Regions from separate parts of the Rhizobium sp. BT04 genome, predicted to be linked through region 4. Evidence: predicted binding sites of a transcription regulator. Region 4 holds the regulator's gene; each other region holds the start of a gene.

Region 1 (4,734 bases), 2.3 Mb from region 4:
CCGGCTCCGGCGTTGCAAAGAGCCGCAGCGGGCGCTCTTGGCGGAAAGGAAGTTGGATGTCCGGCGCCGCCTTCCGCCTGGGAAGACCCTCCATTACAGGCACCGTGATGACGGCGCGTTCCGGCACATGGCTCTCGCGGAGCTGGAAGCTTTGCAGGCAATCCGCACCCAGTCGGGCCGAGACCCGGTCGACGAAAACCGAAAGCGAGATCTCTCCCTGGCGGTCGCCCTCGAAATCAGCCTGCGCCTCATTGAAGGGATCATGTCGCAACACATTCAACCGCAGGATTTCGAAACCATAACCGGCATCGAGATCGTCATAGACCGCCTGCAATCGCTCGGCAAAAAGCCCGGCGATGACCTTTGGTTCGCGCAGCGGCTGCGAAGCGCCGACGGAGATACGAAAGACCCTGCCGTCGACGCGAAACAGCACCAGTTCGAACACCCGCCCGCCGGCGCCCCGCGCCTCCAGCGACGGCTGCAACGATAGGGCGACCTGCCTGGTGACGGCCAGGATCTGTTCTTCCGTGCCGATGGGCTCGATCAGCCGGCTTTCGGCCGAAAGGCTGGCGACCGGACGCCGGGGCGAGACCGGCTCCTCTTCACGCCCCAGCGCCTGGTCGAGACGCAAAAGCAGCTGCGGGCCGAACCGGCGGGTCAGCGGCGCTCGCGGCGCATCGATGACGTCGCCGACATATTTCAGACCGAGCTTCTTCAGGGCATCGACGGTTTGTTCTTGCAGCCGCAAGGCTGCAACCGGCAAGGACATCAGCACATGGTCCGTCTCCTCGTCCTCGATCACGCCGCCTTGCCCGAAGCGGGACACGGCCCAGGAAAGGCCCGGCGACGATGAGACCGCCCCGCACGCATCGAAGCCCATATGAAAAAGCCGTGACAGCACATCCCTGAGAAGTGCCTTTTCACCGCCGAAGAGATGGGCGCAGCCGCTAATGTCGAGAAACAGACCGTCCTTGTCGTCGAACGCCACCAGCGGCGTATAACGGTCGCACCAATCGGCAATTGCCTCCAGCAACCGGCGGTCGGCCACCGGATCCTCTTCGACGACCTCGAGCGTTGGGTACATGGCACGCGCTTCGGCAACGCCCAACTCCTTCTTCAGCCCCAGACTCTCGGCCAACTCGTCCAGTGCCGTCAGCCGCATGACATTGTTGAGTTTGCCGGAACAGACGATAGGCGGGGTCTCAGGACGCCCTTTCGAACGCCAGGAGAGCCCCCATCGCCTGCGGGCGATGCGGTCCGTTGGCAGATGCGGGAAGCTGATCGCCAGAATGCGCTGACTGTTCGCCTGGAGGACGAACGAGGTTTGGTTCGGCGACAGGGAGAAATTCGCGTTCATGGGGATTCCACTCCAGAAGAAAGGAGAGCGGGGCCGGATTGCGGCTCTTCTCCAGCGTCAGACGGAAAATCGGATTGCCGATGCTGCCGGAAAGCTTCGATCCGTCCGGCAACGGCCGCAGAGCGGAGGGGCCCGGTTCGACATGCAGGCGGAAGGCCGCACTGCTTGCCTCCTCCGCCCCGGCCTGGCGGACGAGAAAGAGCGGATGGCGGGCAGCCCGCGCCCGAAGACTGAGCCTGCGGCTTTCGGTCAGGCCGAAATGGGCGGGATTGCCTCGCACCTCGAAGATGACCGCCGAGAAGGCAGCGCTTTCCACCGCGGCCTCCACCAGCCAGAGCGCCTCGTCCAGCTTGCGCGGCGCGGCATGGAGAAACCGCTCCGGGCTCAGTCCGAAATCCCGAAGCCCGGGAGCATAGGGACGACCGGCCTCCAGCGTGCCGACAGCATCGCCGATCCACAGCAACGGCAAAAGCCTGCCGGCATCCGCCTCCTGTTTCTGCAGCCGCGCGGCAACAGCCATCGCCAGCCCGCTTGCAGCACCTGCATCACGAGACAGAGCCGAGCGGAATTCGGTGATCGCATCGAGCGGCAGGCCGCCTTCCAATGCCCCATCGAGAAACTCCACCCCAAACGGTAGGGGCGGCAGAATGCGCTCCTGGTGGTTCTTACGTCCTTCTGCCAGGGCTTCCTGCTCCGCTGCGGCAAGCGCTGGCGCGGGCCTTCCCTCCAGTCGGGCAATGGTTTCGCGGAGCGCAAAAAGCCGCTCGCGCGCCAGGGCGTGCTGCGCCATGGCGTTCTCCGATCCGTCTTGTTCCTGTTATGTTCTTATAGATTCCAGAGAGCTAATGAAGAGTCAACGGCCATTTTCTATGAATTTATTCCTGCCTTTGATTCCGCACTCGAAAATCGGCGATAAAGGTTCTATATGGGCCCGCAAAGGAAGGAATATTCATGGCCCGCATAGACCAGAGCGATGATTGGCGGGACCGCCATGCGCCGACGATCAGCACCTTCGAGTCGCTGGCCATGGAGGCCTACAGCCATCTGCCGGATGAATTCCGCCAGCTGACGACCAACCTCACGATCGAGATCGAAGATTTCCCCGATGACGACGTTTTCGAGGACATGGCGCTGGAAACCCCTTTCGATCTGCTCGGCCTTTTCGAGGGCAGGGGCATTTCCGAACGTTTCACGCTGGAAACCGGCGAGATGCCGAACCGCATCCGCCTCTACCGGCGCCCCATCCTCGATTACTGGGCTGAGAACGACGAGACGCTCGGCGATATCATCACCCATGTCCTGATCCACGAGATCGGCCACCATTTCGGGCTGAGCGACGATGACATGGAGCGGATCGAGGCCAGCGCCGAGGAAGCCGCCGAACGCTAAAGCGCGTCGCAATCTTTCAGATTCGCTCCTTGCGCTTTAGCTCTTTGTTTTACGCATGTCGTTGCCGCAAAACCGCTGCACACTTTTGCGCGACATGCTTTAAGCCGCGCGTTCGGCAGAACGCGCTATTGCTCGGAGAGCTTCATCTCGGGATCGTAATCCTTGCCTTCGACAGACTTGACGACGGCCTGGCCGCATTGCATCGCGCCGGTTGCGGCATTGAAGGCATAGGTCGGCGAGCCTTCCAGCGACCAGCCCTTGTTGAGGGCAGCGGTGACCTTGTGGCAGAAGGAAGCGTCGTCGGGACCGGTCAGGAAGCGGTAGAGTTTCATCAGGCGGGCTTTCTTGCAGAAATCAGGCGAGCTTTATGAACCAGAGCTTCGGCTTGAACAAGATGCAGACGCTCGATCATCCGCCCACCTGCATTGATGACGTTCAACCCATCGGAGGCGGGATCGGCAAAAGCAGCGATGATCGCCTCGGCTTCCGCAATCGCGGCCGGATCCGGGCCGAAATGCCGGTTGGCGGGCTCGATCTGCGCCGGGTGGATCAGCATCTTGCCGGCAAAGCCCATGGCCCGGCCCTGCCGGCATTCGGCATCGAAACCCTGCTCGTCCCTGAAATCGTTGAAGACGCTGTCGATTGCATCGAGCCCGTAAGCGCTGACCGCAAGCACGACCTGCATCAGCCACGGCACCAGATAGCCCCGCCCCGGCTGCGCCAGCACGCCGGTTTCCTTGCGCAGGTCGTTGAGCCCGACGACGAGACAGTCGAGCCGCGAGCCCGGCGTGCGCCCGGCTTCGGCGATCGCTCCCGCATTCAGGATACCGCGCGGCGTCTCGATCATCGCCCAGATGCGCAGATCTTCCGATGCATCCGCCTCGGAGAGAAGGTCGCTGATATCAGTGACATCCTGCGGCTCGTCGACCTTCGGCAGCAGCACGGCAGCGGGAGCAAGGGCCGTCACCAGCTCCATATCGTCCAGGCCGAAATTCGATGACAGGCTGTTGATGCGAATGATCCGCTCCTTATTTTCGAGCGGACGATCCGAAAAGAAGCGCCTCAGGTTTTCCCGCGCTTCCAACTTCTTTTCCGGCGCCACGGAATCCTCGAGATCGAAGATCACCGCATCGCAATCGACCGCATGGGTCTTTTCCAGCGCCCGGGGATTGATGGCAGGCACGCTCAGCACCGAACGGCGCAGGCGGGGGGTCACGGGGTTTCGGCTCATGGCCGAATTAGTGCCAAGCTTTGCACGCCGAAGCAAGCAGCCCATGCCAGACGTCCAGCAGAACAACAAAAAGCCATGCTTGCCTTGCAGAGAGGAAAGAGAAGGACCACATTCCTTTCCGAAGAAAGGTCTCAAACCCATGCAGAACATTCGCTCCATCTTCCTCATGCTTGCCGGCGCCACCGTTTTCGTGGCCATGCTGCTTCTCACCTTTTCGGTGACACTTGCCGTCGGCGGCATCCTGACCGTACTCATGGTCGGGCGCGCGCTATCGATGAAGATGAAACCCGCTCCGGTCCGTGCCAAGGCAAATAACGGTAAGCCGGAGATGCGGGTCTGGAACGACGGCCGCGGCACGATCATCGATCTCTGATCACCTTTTCGCTGAAAATTTTGGTTCGCCGAAAAATTTCGGCCGACACTGTCGGATCATGCTTCCATGCTACGTCCTTGAAGCAGCCAGGCATTCAGCCGGCGCTAAGATGAATGGAGGACAAGCATGGATGCAACGACAGAAAGCAACCCGACCAAGATGCCGCCGGTCAAGAATGGCCTGTTGCCCTATCTGACGGTCGGTGGCGCGGTGAAAGCCGCCGAATTCTACAAGAAGGCTTTCGGCGCCGAAGAGGCCTATACCGTGCCGGTCGACGAGAGCGGCCGGACGATGCATGTGCATCTCTACATCAACGGCAGCTCCCTCATGCTGTCGGATGCCTATCCCGAATACGGCCACCCCTTCAAAGGGCATGAAGGCTTC
Region 2 (4,734 bases), 1.8 Mb from region 4:
GGAGATCAATTCGCCCAAGGATGCGGTTGCGGCGGGGCTGTGCCTGGCGACAGAAGACCGCAAGATGCAAGGCTTGATGCTTGACATGAGCTGCGCCGAAAATGCCACCATCACCGCTCTCGACAAGATCTCCCGCAACGGCTTGATCATCGGGAAGGCCGAGAATGATCACGCGCAGCGCCTTGTGCGCGAGCTCAGGATCAAGACCCCGTCCATCCATCAGGCCGTCCGAACCTTTTCCGGCGGCAATCAGCAGAAGGTCGTCATCGCCAAATGGCTGTTCCGCGGCCCCAAGGTGCTGATTTTCGATGAGCCGACCCGCGGCATCGACGTCGGCGCCAAGGCCGAAATCTATGAGCTTCTGTGGAAGTTCGCGGCCGAGGGCAAAGGTGTCCTGGTCGTCTCTTCGGATCTGCCGGAGCTGATCGGCATCTGCCATCGCATCATCGTCTTCTCCGACGGCAAGATATCAGGTGAAATAGCCCGGGAACAATTTGACGAAAGCAGGATCCTTTCGCTCGCCTACAAGGAGTACAGCCGTGTCCGCCAACATTGAAAAACAGACTGAGGCGAAAACTGGGGCGAAACAGGTGAGCGTCTGGGACAAGCTGATCCGGATCTCGATGAAGGAGGCGGGTGTCGCCATTGCCCTCGTCCTGATCCTGGCGTTTTTCTCGGCGACGGCGCCCTATTTCGCGACGCCGGAGAATTTTCTGAAGATCTTCGTGCAGATCGCCATCAACACCGTGCTGGCTGCGGGCATGACCTTCGTCATTCTCGTCGGCGGCATCGATCTCTCGGTCGGCTCGCTGCTCGCCCTTTGCACGGTGATCGGTGCGACGATCATGATCAATCCGGCGTTTTCGCCATGGCAGGCGATTGTTCTCGCCTGTTTTGCCTCGATGGGCACCGGCGCCATCCTCGGCGCCGTCAACGGCTGGATCTGCGAGAAATGGAAACTGCCGTCCTTCATCGTCACTCTCGGCATGCTGAACGTCGCCAGCGGCCTGGCCCGCGTGGTCAGCGACAATTCGACGATCACAGGCCTGCCGCAGCCCTTCGTCGATTTCGGCAACCTGATCTTCTGGGGCATCTTTCCGTCGATCTTCCTGATTGCGATCGTCGTCGTCCTGATCGGCTGGTTCGTGCTGCGCTACACCGTCTTCGGCCGTTTCGTCTTTGCGATCGGCACCAATGAAGAGGCTGTGCGGCTGTCCGGGCACCAGCCGAAACGATACAAGATCGCGGTCTTCACCATCTCCGGGCTGACCGCCGGCATTGCCGCCATGGTCTATCTGCTCCGCCTCAATGTCGGCAGCCCGGTTGCCGGCATCGGCTATGAGCTGAATGCCATCGCCGCCGTCATCATCGGCGGCACCAGCCTCTCTGGCGGCAAAGGCTCGATCATCGGCACGCTGGTCGGCGCCTGCATTCTGCAGGTCCTGTCGACGGGATTGCAGCTGCTTGGCGCCGACGACAATATCAAGCCGATCGTCATCGGCGCCGTCATCGTGCTCGCCGTCATTCTCGACAGCTATCGCGGCCGGCTGATGCGGATCCTCGAGACGCGTTAGTCGGGGGTGCGTAGGCCCTTGATTGGCCGTTGCGTTTGAGCCCTGGCCGACCTACATCTGTCCGGCAGTCAGGAAGGGACGGAAATGGCCAAGATCACCAATGTAGCGGTCCAGATGGACCATGTCGAAGGCATCAATATCGCAGGTGATTCCACCTTCGCCATGAGCCTGGAAGCCCAGGCGCGCGGCTACCGGCTGTTCCATTACACGCCCGACCGCCTGAGCTTCCGCGACGGCAAGCTCTTTGCCAGCGTCGAGCCGATGCTGCTGCGCGACATCAAGGGTGATCACTACGAACTCGGCACGCCCGAGCGCGTCGACCTCTCGACCATGGATGTCGTGCTGCTGCGCCAGGACCCGCCCTTCGACATGGCCTATATCACCTCGACGCATCTGCTTGAGCGCATCCACCCGAAGACGCTCGTCGTCAACGATCCGGCCTGGGTGCGCAATTCGCCGGAGAAGATCTTCGTCACCGAATTTGCCGATCTGATGCCGAAGACGCTGATCACCAAGGATGCCGCCGAGATCCGCCGCTTCCGCGACGAGATGGGCGATATCATCCTGAAGCCACTCTACGGCAATGGCGGCGCCGGCGTCTTCCATTCGACCCGCGACGACCGCAACCTCTCCTCGCTGCTCGAGATGTTCGGCCAGCTGTTCCGTGAGCCCTTCATTGCCCAGCAATATCTGCCCGACGTGCGCAAGGGCGACAAACGCATCATCCTGGTCGACGGCGAATTCGCCGGCGCCATCAACCGCGTGCCGGCCGAACATGACAGCCGCTCCAACATGCATGTCGGCGGCCGCGCCGAGGCGACCGAGTTGACCGCGCGCGAAAGCGAAATCTGCGCCCGCATCGGCCCGGCGCTGCGCGAGCGTGGTTTCCTGCTCGTCGGCATCGATGTGATCGGCGATTACATGACCGAGATCAACGTCACCTCTCCCACCGGCATTCGCGAGGTCAAGAAATTCGGCGGCGCCGATATTGCGAGCCTGCTCTGGGACGCGATCGAGCGCAAGCGCGGCTGATCTCGGCTCGTAACCCCACGCGCCTGCTATGACCGGGTACAACCCCGGTCACAATGTATGTCTGACTGCGTTCCTTGATTGTTCTTGTTTTAGTCCTGTTTCCGTGCCAGATTGCAACCGCTGGCCCTGAAGGGTTGCAGGCGCTATAAGAGTTTGCGGGACAAGGGATGGGCATATGGTCGCGCGTGTCAGTACGGTGGCATTTCAGGGCATCGAAGGTGTGCCGGTCGAGGTGCAGGTCATGGTCGCTCCCGGCAAGGTCGGCATGCAGATCGTCGGCCTGCCCGACAAGGCGGTGGCCGAAAGCCGTGAGCGCGTGCAGGCAGCCCTTCACGCCTCCGGCCTGGCGCTGCCGGGAAAGCGGGTGACCGTCAATCTGGCGCCTGCCGATCTGCCGAAGGAAGGCTCGCATTTCGATCTGCCGATCGCGCTGGCCTTGATGGCTGCCCTCGGCGCCATTCCCGCCGATGCGCTGTCGGATTTTGTCGTCGTCGGCGAGCTCAATCTCGACGGCACGATCGCCGCCATATCTGGCGCGCTGCCGGCGGCAATCGGCGCCAATGCGCTCGGCAAGGGGCTGATCTGCCCGGCTGAAAGCGGCGCCGAAGCCGCCTGGGCGGGCGCCGATGTCGATATCCTCGCACCCCGCAGCCTGATTGCCCTTGCCAATCATTTCCGCGGCACGCAGGTCCTATCCAGGCCGGAGCCGTCGATCCGCGCCAATGCCGCCAACCTGCCGGATCTTGCCGAGATCAAGGGCCAGGAAAGCGCCAAGCGCGCACTCGAAGTGGCCGCCGCCGGCGGCCATAATCTCTTGATGGTCGGCCCTCCCGGTTCCGGCAAGTCGATGCTGGCGGCCAGGCTGCCGTCGATCCTGCCACCGCTTTCGGCCGCCGAGCTGCTCGAGGTGTCGATGGTCCACTCGATCGCCGGTCAGCTCTCCGGCGGCAAGCTTTCCGACCGCCGGCCCTTCCGCACCCCGCATCATTCCGCCACCATGGCCGCCCTCGTCGGCGGCGGCCTGCGCGTCCGTCCCGGCGAAGCCTCGCTTGCCCATCACGGCGTGCTGTTTCTCGACGAGTTTCCCGAATTCACGCCGCAGGCGCTCGATGCGCTGCGCCAGCCGCTCGAAGGCGGCGAATGCGTCATCGCGCGCGCCAATCACCGCGTCTCCTATCCGGCGAAATTCCAGCTGATCGCGGCGATGAACCCCTGCCGCTGCGGCATGGCCGGCGAGCCGGGACATACCTGCGCCCGCGGCCCGCGCTGCATGAGCGATTACCAGGCCCGCATCTCCGGCCCGCTGATGGATCGCATCGATATCCGCATCGACGTGCCGGCCGTCTCCGCCGCCGATCTGATCCGGCCGATGGCGGCGGAAAGCAGCGCCGACGTCGCCCGCCGCGTCGCCCGCGCCCGCGAGATCCAGCAGCAACGCTTCGAAAGCGCCGGGGCAAAAGGCATCGGCACCAATGCCCGCTGCTCCACCGCGATGATCGAGAAACTGGCCGAGCCCGATGCCAGTGGCCTCCAGCTGCTGCGCGACGCCGCCGAAAAGATGAAATTCTCCGCCCGCGGCTACCACCGCGTCCTCAAGGTCGCCCGCACGCTCGCCGATCTCGACGGCAAACCAACCGTCGGCCGCATCCATCTCGCCGAAGCGATCTCCTACAGGATCGCCGGCGAAAGGCTGACGGCTGCGGCGTAGGAAATAAGGGCGCCGAGCGGCTCGATTCTCTGCGAAGATGACTTGACCGGGATAGCCCCGGCCAGAGTCCCTGCCTAAGTTACCGAGGCCCCCGGACAGCGCCGTCGAGAGATAGCGTTCGGCCCCGGTGCTGCGGCGAAGCTGGTCAATCTGGCGCTGGCCGGCCTGCTGAAGGGGGGCTCGCATTTCGATCTGCCGGCCGCGATCGGCGCCAATGCGCTGGGCAAGGGGCTGATCTGCCCCGCCGAAAGCGGCCCCGAAGCCGCCTGGGCATGCGCGGATGTCGATATTCTCGCACCCCGCAGCCTGATTGCCCTTGCCAATCATTTCCGCGGCACGCAGGTGCTGTCGAGGCCGGAGCCGTCGATCCGCGCCAATGCCGCCAACCTGCCGGATCTTGCCGAGATCAAGGGCCAGGAA
Region 3 (4,734 bases), 1.1 Mb from region 4:
GCCGCCAGCGCCGTCGCCCCCATGGCAACCACGAGCTTCGGCTTGACCAGCGTCATCTCCAGATTGAGCCACCAGCGGCAATGCGTCACCTCACCCATGTCAGGCTTCTGATGGATGCGGCGCTTGCCGCGCGGCTCATATTTGAAATGCTTGACGGCATTGGTGACATAGAGCCTCGAGCGGTCGATGCCCGCCTCTGATATCACCTGGTCGAGCAACCGGCCGGCCGGACCGACGAAGGGGCGTCCTGATATGTCCTCCTGATCGCCCGGCTGCTCGCCGACGAACATCACCTCGGCATCGCGCGGCCCCTCCCCGAACACCGTCTGCGTCGCATTGGCATGAAGTGGACAACGTGTACAAACCGCGGCTTCGGCCCGCAACGCTCCCAGCGTGCCTGCGGGTGCTTCAGGCTCGGCGGGAAGGTTGCGCGCCGCCTCCTGCAACCGGTCGTGAAAAGGCAGCGATTGCGTCGCCTCCCGCGCGGCCATGGCCCGCACCTTGCTCTCTGCCGATGCGATCAGCCCGGGAATGAGATCGGCCTCCGGCAGGTTCTTCCAATATTTTTTCGGCATCTCCGCCTGCATCGCCTTCACTTTCAACCGCGCCGGATTGAAGATACTGGCGTAGTAGGTGCGCCACAGTTCATCGGTGGCATCGGTGAGGTTGGGCTTTTCGCACGGCGCGTCGTTTATCGTCAGCCGTTCACCATCCCAGGCGGCCGACCCTTTGGGCGTGGCGATCAGCCAGTCCATGTCGGTGAAGCGCCGTTGGAAGAATGGCGCTGTGCGCCCGACGATATGGTGGTCCGGCTCGAACCAGGCGAGGAATTTTCGGCGGTCCGCAGAGACGGGCCCCACCTCCTTGAAACGGACGAAGGCCGTCATCTTATGCACATCGCGTCGGACGTTTTTCTCCATCAGCCGAGCACGGGCGACATCCTCGTCGGATGCCACTTCGAGCACTTGCCGGTCCAGCTGCAGTCGCCAGAGCAGGCGGTAAAGCAGGGAAAACCGCGCCGGATCGGAATGGCAGAGAACGGTCTCCGCCAGCTCGATGAAGGCCGGCGGCACCGTCATCGGCTTGCGTGTCGCCGCGGGCGGTGGCGGCATGGCGTCGCGTTGGAATGAAAGATCCGCCTCTGCGTCTTTTTCGCGCCAATCGATCTCTTCCGGCAAGATGCCGGCGACCGCGAAAGCGCGAGCGGCATCCCGCCATTCGGCAAGATCCCCGCGTCCTGCCAGCACGACCCGGCGCATCACAGCAGCGACAATTGTTCGGGTTGCGGCTCGAACATGGTGCGAAGGTCCGGCCGGTCGATCAGCCGGCGCGGCGACCAGCCTTCCGCCGAGATGAAGGATTGGACCTTCTTGATCGAAACGCCAAGCCGCTGGAGATCGTCGAGCCGCAGACGACGAAACCGCCGCGCCGAAACGATCGCCTTGACCGTCTTGGTGCCGAGGCCGGGCACGCGCAGCAGCCGTTCACGCTCGGCCTTGTTGATATCGACGGGAAATTCGCCCCGGTTGGCAAGCGCCCAGGCAAGTTTGGGGTCGAGGCTGAGATCGAGCATGCCTCCCGCCTGGTTCGCCGTGATCTCGTCGATGCCGAAACCGTAGAAACGATAGAGCCAGTCGGCCTGATAGAGCCGGTGTTCACGCATCAACGGCGGCTTGATCAATGGCAGGTTTTTCGACGAATCCGGGATCGGGCTGAAGGCGGAATAATAGACGCGCTTCAGACCATAGCTGCTGTAGAGCCGGCCGCTGGTCGCAAGGATCGTCGCGTCGTTGGCGCCATCGGCACCGACAATCATCTGCGTGCTCTGGCCGCCGGGTGCGAAACGCTGGCGCTTCTTCGTCTGCAGCGTCGGTTCGCTGGCGGCCTCGATCTTCAGCCGCAGATCCCCCATCGATCGCCTGATATTGGCAGGCTTCTTTTCCGGTGCGAAGCGGGTGATGCCGTGATCCGTCGGAAGCTCGATATTGAGCGACAGCCTGTCGGCATAAAGCCCCGCCTCCTCGATCAGACGCGGCGACGCCTCAGGGATCGACTTCAGATGGATATAACCGCGAAAATTATGCGTCGCGCGCAGTTCGCGAACGATGCGGACCATCTGCTCCATCGTGTAATCGGACGACCGAATAATGCCGGAGGAAAGGAACAGGCCCTCGATATAGTTGCGGCGATAAAATTCCAACGTCAGCCAGATGACCTCCTCTGGCGTGAAACGCGCCCGCTCTACATTGCTCGACGAACGATTGACGCAATAGGCGCAGTCGTAGATGCAGAAATTGGTCAGCAGTATCTTCAGCAGCGAAATGCACCGCCCGTCCGGAGCATAGGCATGACAGATGCCGGATCCCTCGGTCGAACCGAGCCCGCCGCTTGCGTGAGAATCGCGTTTCACCGTGCCGCTGGACGCACAGGACGCGTCATATTTCGCTGCGTCGGAAAGGATGGCCAAGCGTTCTGTTAGTGACTTCTTCATTAGTTTGTTCACTATATGTTCCTTGGGGCAAAGTCAATCCAAGCAATCCCACCCTTGCCCATTTTTCAGACGCACCATCGGACGCCGGGGCGGGTTGCGTTTCGTTCATGCGAATTTTCTGGAAATCGGCCTTGGCGATCTGCTATAAGCACTCAACTAGGATTGTGGCACGGTTCCGAAGCTCCCCTTCGGGACCTGTTTTCTTTTGTGTGTACCTGACTTTGCTGATGCAAGGACCGGCGGATACAAGGATTGAAGGACAGAAAAATGGTTGAAAAGGTACCGATGACACCGGGTGGTTTCGTCAAGCTGCAGGAAGAGCTGCGCTGGCGTCAGCAGGAGGAGCGTCCCCGAATCATCGAGGCGATCGCCGAAGCCCGTGCGCATGGTGACCTTTCCGAAAACGCCGAATACCACGCCGCCAAGGAAGCCCAGAGCCACAATGAGGGCCGCATCAGCGAGCTGGAAGACCTGACGGCGCGCGCCGAGGTCATCGACCTCACGAAGATGTCGGGCGACAAGATCAAGTTCGGCGCCAAGGTGAAGCTCGTCGACGAGGACACCGAGGAAGAAAAGACCTACCAGATCGTCGGCGACCAGGAAGCCGACGTCAAAGCCGGCCGCATCTCCATTTCTTCGCCGATCGCCCGCGCGCTGATCGGCAAGGAAGTCGGCGATTCCATCGAGGTCAATGCGCCGGGCGGCTCCAAGGCCTACGAAATCCTCCAGGTTTCCTGGGGCTGATCGCCCGCCACAGACGAGACCCATCCCTTGCCTGATATGCGTGACGTCGAGATCATCGCGCCCAATTTCAAGCGCCGGCTCTCCGGCGTCACGTCGACCATCGTCCAGCTCATTCCCTGCCAGATCGGGCTCGGCATTGGGATCGCGACCCTCGGCCCTGGCCTGCCGGAGGGCCTGCCGAAACTTCGGTGGCGCCAGCTCCTTGGCCTCTGGCGCCCGCCGGCGCGCCGCCGCCGCCGTGTCTGGCACGCCCGCCGCAACAATGAAATGGCCGTCGGCATCCTGCTTCGGCATCTCCTGCGCATGCCGCTGAAGCTGCTCTTCACCTCGGCCGCGCAACGCCGCCACACCGCCTATACTAAATGGCTGATCCGCCGCATGGACGCGGTGATTGCGACCAGCGACCGTTCCGGATCGTTCCTTGAGGTGCCGCACACGATCATCCAGCATGGCGTCGACCTTTCCCTGTTCCACCCGCCGGAAACGGCAGAGGACGGCATCGCCGCCACCGGCCTGCCGGGCCGCCATCTCATCGGCTGTTTCGGCCGCGTGCGCCATCAGAAGGGCACCGATCTTTTTGTCCAGGCGATGATCAAGCTGCTGCCGCAGAATCCGGAATGGACAGCTGTTGTCTCCGGTCGCGTGACGGCGGAGCACTCGGCATTCGGCGACAAGCTCAAGGCCGATGTTGCCGCCGCCGGGCTCAGCGACCGGATCCTCTTCCTCGGCGAAGTGCCGGATATCAAGGTCTGGTATCGCCGCCTGACCCTCTACGTCGCCCCCTCCCGCAACGAGGGCTTCGGCCTGACGCCGCTCGAAGCCATGGCTTCGCGCACGGCGGTGGTGGCATCGGACGCGGGCGCCTACGCCGAGCTCATCGTCACGGGTGAGACGGGTTCGGTCGTCGCGGCCGGCGATGGCGAGGCGCTGACACGGGCAATCGCGCCCTATATCGCCGATCCCGCTCTGGCGATCACGCATGGCGAGAATGCGCTGCGCCATGTCACGACGAATTTCGCGCTGGAGAAGGAAGCAAGCGCGATCGGCGCCGTCTATAACAGGCTTCTCGGCGACAACCGCGGCTGAAGCGGAAAAAGAAGCGGCCCGTTGGAGAACGGGCCGCTGCAGATTTTCAAGACCATGAACACTGGCCGATTATTCCGCCGGCTGGAGCCCGGCAGCCGACGTGTCGTCGGCCTGGCCGCCCAACGCTGCCGCAAGCTGCGCCGTATCCAGCTCGTTTTCCCAACGTGCCACGACGATCGTTGCGACCGCATTGCCGACGAGGTTGGTCAGCGCCCGGCATTCCGACATGAAACGGTCGATGCCGAGGATCAGCGCCATGCCGGCGACCGGCACGGAGGGCACGACGGAGAGCGTTGCGGCAAGCGTGATGAAGCCGGCGCCGGTGATGCCTGCGGCACCCTTGGAGCTCAGCATCGCCACCAGGAGCAGCAGGATCTGGTCACCCCAGGAGAGCTGAATGCCGGTTGCCTGGG
Region 4 (4,734 bases):
AGTCGACGTGCAGGCAGGCCCGCAGGCTGCCAGGTCGACGTCGGACGCTCTGCTCGAATGGCTCTACCGGCTGCGCAGCGGCATCGGCGACCGCATACGATCGATCCTGCCCGGCGACACGGGCGCTTTTGCCGCTGCTCTGGTGACGGATGAGCGGCGCGCCATCTCGAATGCGACGACGGAGGCGCTGCGCCAGTCCGGCCTTGCCCATATCGTTGCGATCTCGGGCCTCAATATGGCGTTGTCGGCCGGCATCTTCTTCGTCGGTTTCCGGATGCTGCTCAGCCTCTTTCCCGGCGTCGCCCAGGCCTATCCGACCAAGAAGATCGCCGCCGCCGGCGCGCTCATCGCCGTCACCGCCTATTTCCTGATCTCCGGTTTCGGGGTCTCGGCCGAACGCGCCTTTATCATGATGGCCATCATGCTGGTTGCCGTGTTCTTCGATCGGCCATCGATCAGCCTGCGCAATGTCGTTCTCTCCGCGTTGGTCATCATCGCCATTTCACCCTCCGAAGTCTTGGGCCCGAGCTTTCAAATGTCCTTTGCCGCGACATTGGCTTTGGTATCGGGTTATCAGCTGTGGAAGGATCGGCGTGTCCGGGAAAACGCCTTGCTGAAACTGCCGATCGTCAGGCCGGTGGTCGCCGTCGCCGGTTTCTTCGGCGGCGTCTTTCTGACCTCGCTGATCGGCGGTTTTTCCACCGCGCTGTTTTCGATCGAGCATTTTCATCGCCTGACCGCTTACGGCCTGCCGGCAAACCTCGCGACGATGCCGATCATTTCCTTCATCGTCATGCCGGCCGGGCTGCTGGCGATGTTGCTCATGCCTTTCGGTCTGGACGCTCCCCTCTGGGAGGTGGTCGGATTCGGCCTCGATCTGGTGATTGCGGTCGCCAAGACGGTGTCCGGCTGGGGCGGTGATATCGGCATCGGCCGCTTGCCCGCCTGGTATTTCGCTGTTGCCGTGGCAGGCTTTCTGCTGCTGACGCTGCTGCGCACCCGGCTGCGCCATGTCGGCACATCGATCATATCAGTCGCGACTCTTATCCTGCTGCTTCTGCCGGTTCCCCGGCCGCCGGACCTGGTGATTTCGGAGGATGGTAGTCTGGTTGCGGTCGTCGCGGTCGCGGCGATCGCTTCCAACCGTGAAAACCCGCCGGATTTCATCTTCGACCAGTGGCAGCGAGCGCTGGTCCTGCCGACGCATGCAGCGCCGAAGATGCTGGATGGTCCCGCTATCCCGCCGGAAGGAGAAGACCGCCGCGTCAGGCTCTCCCGCGATCAGCAGAACGAAGCGAGGACGGCGATGCAGGCGGCGGCCGCGGGCGGCGACGCAAACCGTTTTTCCTGCGTCAAGAAGGCCTGGTGCACATCAAGGCTCGGCAATGGCCATATCGTCACCGTCATCGACAATGCCGCCTATCTCGGTCCGGCCTGCGATGCGGCCGATATCGTCGTGACATCGGTCCGCCTGCGTTTCAACAGCTGCCGCTCTGGTGGGACGCTCTTTACCGGCGAGACGCTGCGCAGGACAGGCTCCGTGGAGTTGCGCTTCACCGATGCCGGCCTGGAGGTCGTGAGCGCATTCGAGACCCTGTCGCGGCCATGGATGCGCCATCGCGCCTATGACTGGCGCAGCAACAGTTTTGCCGAATCCGGCCTGTCTGGTGTCAGTGATAGCGGCGAATGAGGCCGACGAGCTTGCCCTGTACCTTGACGCGGTCCGGCCCGAAGATCCGGGTCTCGTATGCCGGGTTGGCGGCCTCCAGCGCGATCGAGGCGCCTTTGCGGCGGAAGCGCTTCAGCGTCGCTTCCTCGTCATCGACGAGGGCAACGACGATGTCGCCGGGACTTGCGGTGCTGCCGTTGCGGATGATCACGGTGTCGCCGTCGAAGATGCCGGCATCGATCATCGAATCGCCCTTGACCTCGAGCGCATAATGTTCACCGGAGCCGAGCATGTCGGCGGGAACGACGATGTCGTGGGTATTGTTCTGGATCGCCGAGATCGGCACGCCGGCGGCGATCCGGCCCATAACAGGCACGGAGACCGAGTTGCCGTTATCGGCGACAGGTTTGGCAGGAGCGGGAGCGGCGACCGGCTGGGGCTTGCCGAGGCTGCCTTCGATGACGCTCGGCGAAAAGCCCCGCCGTGGCTGGATGCTGGGGCTGTAGGCCTCCGGAAGCTTGATGACCTCGAGTGCCCGGGCCCGGTTCGGTAGGCGGCGAATGAAGCCGCGTTCTTCGAGCGCTGTAATCAGGCGATGAATGCCGGACTTCGAGGCAAGATCGAGGGCATCCTTCATTTCGTCGAAAGACGGCGGAACGCCGGACTCCTTCATGCGCTCATGAATGAAAAGGAGAAGCTCCTGTTGTTTGCGCGTGAGCATCGACGTCAGACCCCTGATTGAAACAAATCCAGAACAGACACTATATGTTCCATATGTGTTCCGCAAGTGGCTAAATTTCCGTAAAACTTGCCGCCAACTCGTTGAGATTTTTATTTTCGTTCGCCGGATTGGCGGACAAGTCTTGCCTTGGGTGGCACTCTCACACATCTCTGCTTTGCCACGAGAGGGGATATCATGAACGCGCATTCCGCCAAACCGCATCCGCTGGATCACGTCGTGCTGCCCGTCGTCAATATCGATCTGGCGCGCGAAAGGCTCGGCAAGCTCGGCTTTACCGTTGCCGCCGAGGCGCGCCATCCCTTCGGAACGGAAAATGCCTGCGTCTTTTTTGCCGACAAGACCTATCTGGAGCCGCTCGGGGTTGCGAGCATCGCCGAGAGCGAGACGTCGGCGCGGCAAGGCAATGTCTTCACCGCCCGCAACCAGGCTTTCCGTTTCCGCTGCGGCGAGGAGGGGCTTTCGGCAATCGTCTTCGCCACCGAAGATTCTGCCCGTGATCATAAGAATTTCGCCAGCAAGGGATCGAGCGCCGGCGAGATGCTGGAGTTCAGCCGGCCGATGATGATGCCGGATGGTTCCGAGAGCGTCGGCAGCTTCAAATTGGCTTTCGCCAGCGATCTGCGGGCGCCTGATTTCTTCCTCTTCACCTGTCAGCGCATCAACCCGCTCCCGGCTGACCGTGGTGCGCTGGAGAAACATGCCAATGGCGTCATCGGCATAACCGAGGTTGCGCTTTGCGCGCCTGATGCCGCCGCATTCGGCGCCTTCGTCAGCCTCGTCGCGGCGCAGCCGGCAATCGAGAAAACCGGTTTCGGCGTCAATATCGCCGCGTCGAATGCGAGAATCAGCCTGATGACGCCGGAAGGGCTGGAGGCCTATTTCGAGATCGCCGTCTCATCCGCCGACCGCGGCCTGCGCGGCCGGGCAATCCTCTTTGCTGTCGCCGATCTTGCCGTGACAGAAGCGCATTTGGCTGCTAACGGAGTGACGTATACGCGCAAGAACAATCGCATTCTGGTGAAGCCCGCGCCCGGGCAGGGCACGCTCTTCGCCTTCGAGGAAACACGATGAGCACCGATACGAATTCCGAAGTCAAGATCGGCGAAGGCCAGGGCCAGGTCACCTTTTCAAATGCCGGCCGCCTGTCGCTGATTGCCGGCCCCTGCCAGATGGAGAGCCGCGACCACGCCTTCATGGTCGCCGGCACGCTGAAGGAGCTTTGCGAAAAGCTCGGCATCGGCCTCGTCTATAAGAGCTCGTTCGACAAGGCGAACCGCACTTCGCTTTCGGCCGAACGCGGCATCGGGATTGAAAAGGGTATGGAGGTCTTTGCCGACCTGAAGAAGGAATTCGGCTTTCCCGTCCTGACCGATGTCCATACCGCCGAGCAATGCGCCGAAGTGGCAGAGGTGATCGATGTGCTGCAGATTCCAGCCTTTCTCTGCCGCCAGACCGATCTTCTCATCGCCGCCGCCAAGACCGGCCGCGTCGTCAACGTCAAGAAGGGCCAGTTCCTCGCTCCCTGGGATATGAAGAACGTCCTGAAGAAGCTCAACGCCAGCGGCAATCCGAACGTGCTGCTGTGCGAGCGCGGCGCCTCCTTCGGTTACAACACTCTGGTTTCCGATATGCGTTCGTTGCCGATCATGGCAGCGATGGGCGCCCCCGTTGTTTTCGATGCCACACATTCCGTGGCGCAGCCGGGCGGGCAGGGGGATTCCTCCGGCGGTCAACGGGAATTCGTGGAAACGCTGGCGCGTGCAGCGGTAGCGACCGGCATTGCCGGCGTCTTCGTCGAAACCCATCAGGACCCGGACAATGCGCCTTCCGATGGCCCGAACATGGTCTATCTCAAGGACATGCCGCGGCTTCTGGAAAAGCTGCTCGCCTTCGACGCGGTCGCCAAGGCCTGACGTTCAACAGCCTGACATGATCGTGCTGTAGGCGAGATCGGACAAGCTGGTTCGAAGGCGGAAAACTGCGCCATTGTAATTTGCACGCCTTCGATTATGACAGGCTTCGAACGACTTATCACCCACCGAGCAGGAAGAACCCATGACTGCAATCACCGATATCATCGCCCGCGAGATTCTCGATAGCCGTGGCAACCCCACCGTCGAAGTCGATGTCTATCTCGAAGACGGCAGCATGGGCCGCGCGGCCGTTCCCTCGGGTGCCTCGACGGGCGCGCATGAGGCGGTCGAGCTGCGCGACGGCGGCAAGCGCTACCTCGGCAAGGGCGTCCAGAAGGCGGTCGATGCCGCCAACACCGAGATCTTCGACGCGATCGGCGGCATCGACGCCGAAAACCAGATCCAGATCG

The links. The regulator LexA, encoded in region 4, represses DNA repair genes until DNA is damaged. The targets are predictions, from matches to a motif close to TGTTCNNNNTGTGTTCNG.
Region 1: a site for LexA is predicted at 2,167-2,184, ahead of QMO82_RS22600 (ImuA family protein). Genes of this name have one in related genera too.
Region 2: a site for LexA is predicted at 2,675-2,692, ahead of QMO82_RS24670 (YifB family Mg chelatase-like AAA ATPase). Genes of this name have one in related genera too.
Region 3: a site for LexA is predicted at 2,497-2,514, ahead of QMO82_RS16505 (putative DNA modification/repair radical SAM protein). Genes of this name have one in related genera too.

What each region holds. Positions count from the first base shown of each region.
Region 1 is NZ_CP125652.1:2,912,883-2,917,616, forward strand. Features, by position in the region: gene QMO82_RS22595 (DNA polymerase Y family protein) at 1-1,291, opposite strand, end outside; gene QMO82_RS22600 (ImuA family protein) at 1,203-2,147, opposite strand; gene QMO82_RS22605 (metallopeptidase family protein) at 2,309-2,746, shown strand; gene QMO82_RS22610 (DUF1737 domain-containing protein) at 2,872-3,078, opposite strand; gene QMO82_RS22615 (CoA ester lyase) at 3,078-3,977, opposite strand; gene QMO82_RS22620 (hypothetical protein) at 4,117-4,350, shown strand; gene QMO82_RS22625 (glyoxalase/bleomycin resistance/extradiol dioxygenase family protein) at 4,477-4,734, shown strand, end outside.
Region 2 is NZ_CP125652.1:3,368,771-3,373,504, forward strand. Features, by position in the region: gene QMO82_RS24655 (sugar ABC transporter ATP-binding protein) at 1-556, shown strand, start outside; gene QMO82_RS24660 (ABC transporter permease) at 540-1,574, shown strand; gene gshB (glutathione synthase) at 1,659-2,606, shown strand; gene QMO82_RS24670 (YifB family Mg chelatase-like AAA ATPase) at 2,782-4,314, shown strand; partial or broken gene QMO82_RS24675 (ATP-binding protein) at 4,459-4,734, shown strand, end outside.
Region 3 is NZ_CP125652.1:1,607,767-1,612,500, forward strand. Features, by position in the region: gene QMO82_RS16500 (UdgX family uracil-DNA binding protein) at 1-1,259, opposite strand, end outside; gene QMO82_RS16505 (putative DNA modification/repair radical SAM protein) at 1,259-2,491, opposite strand; gene greA (transcription elongation factor GreA) at 2,759-3,235, shown strand; gene QMO82_RS16515 (glycosyltransferase family 4 protein) at 3,263-4,321, shown strand; gene QMO82_RS16520 (dicarboxylate/amino acid:cation symporter) at 4,391-4,734, opposite strand, start outside.
Region 4 is NZ_CP125652.1:488,897-493,630, forward strand. Features, by position in the region: gene QMO82_RS10945 (ComEC/Rec2 family competence protein) at 1-1,690, shown strand, start outside; gene lexA (transcriptional repressor LexA) at 1,671-2,390, opposite strand; gene QMO82_RS10955 (VOC family protein) at 2,586-3,482, shown strand; gene kdsA (3-deoxy-8-phosphooctulonate synthase) at 3,479-4,324, shown strand; gene eno (phosphopyruvate hydratase) at 4,467-4,734, shown strand, end outside.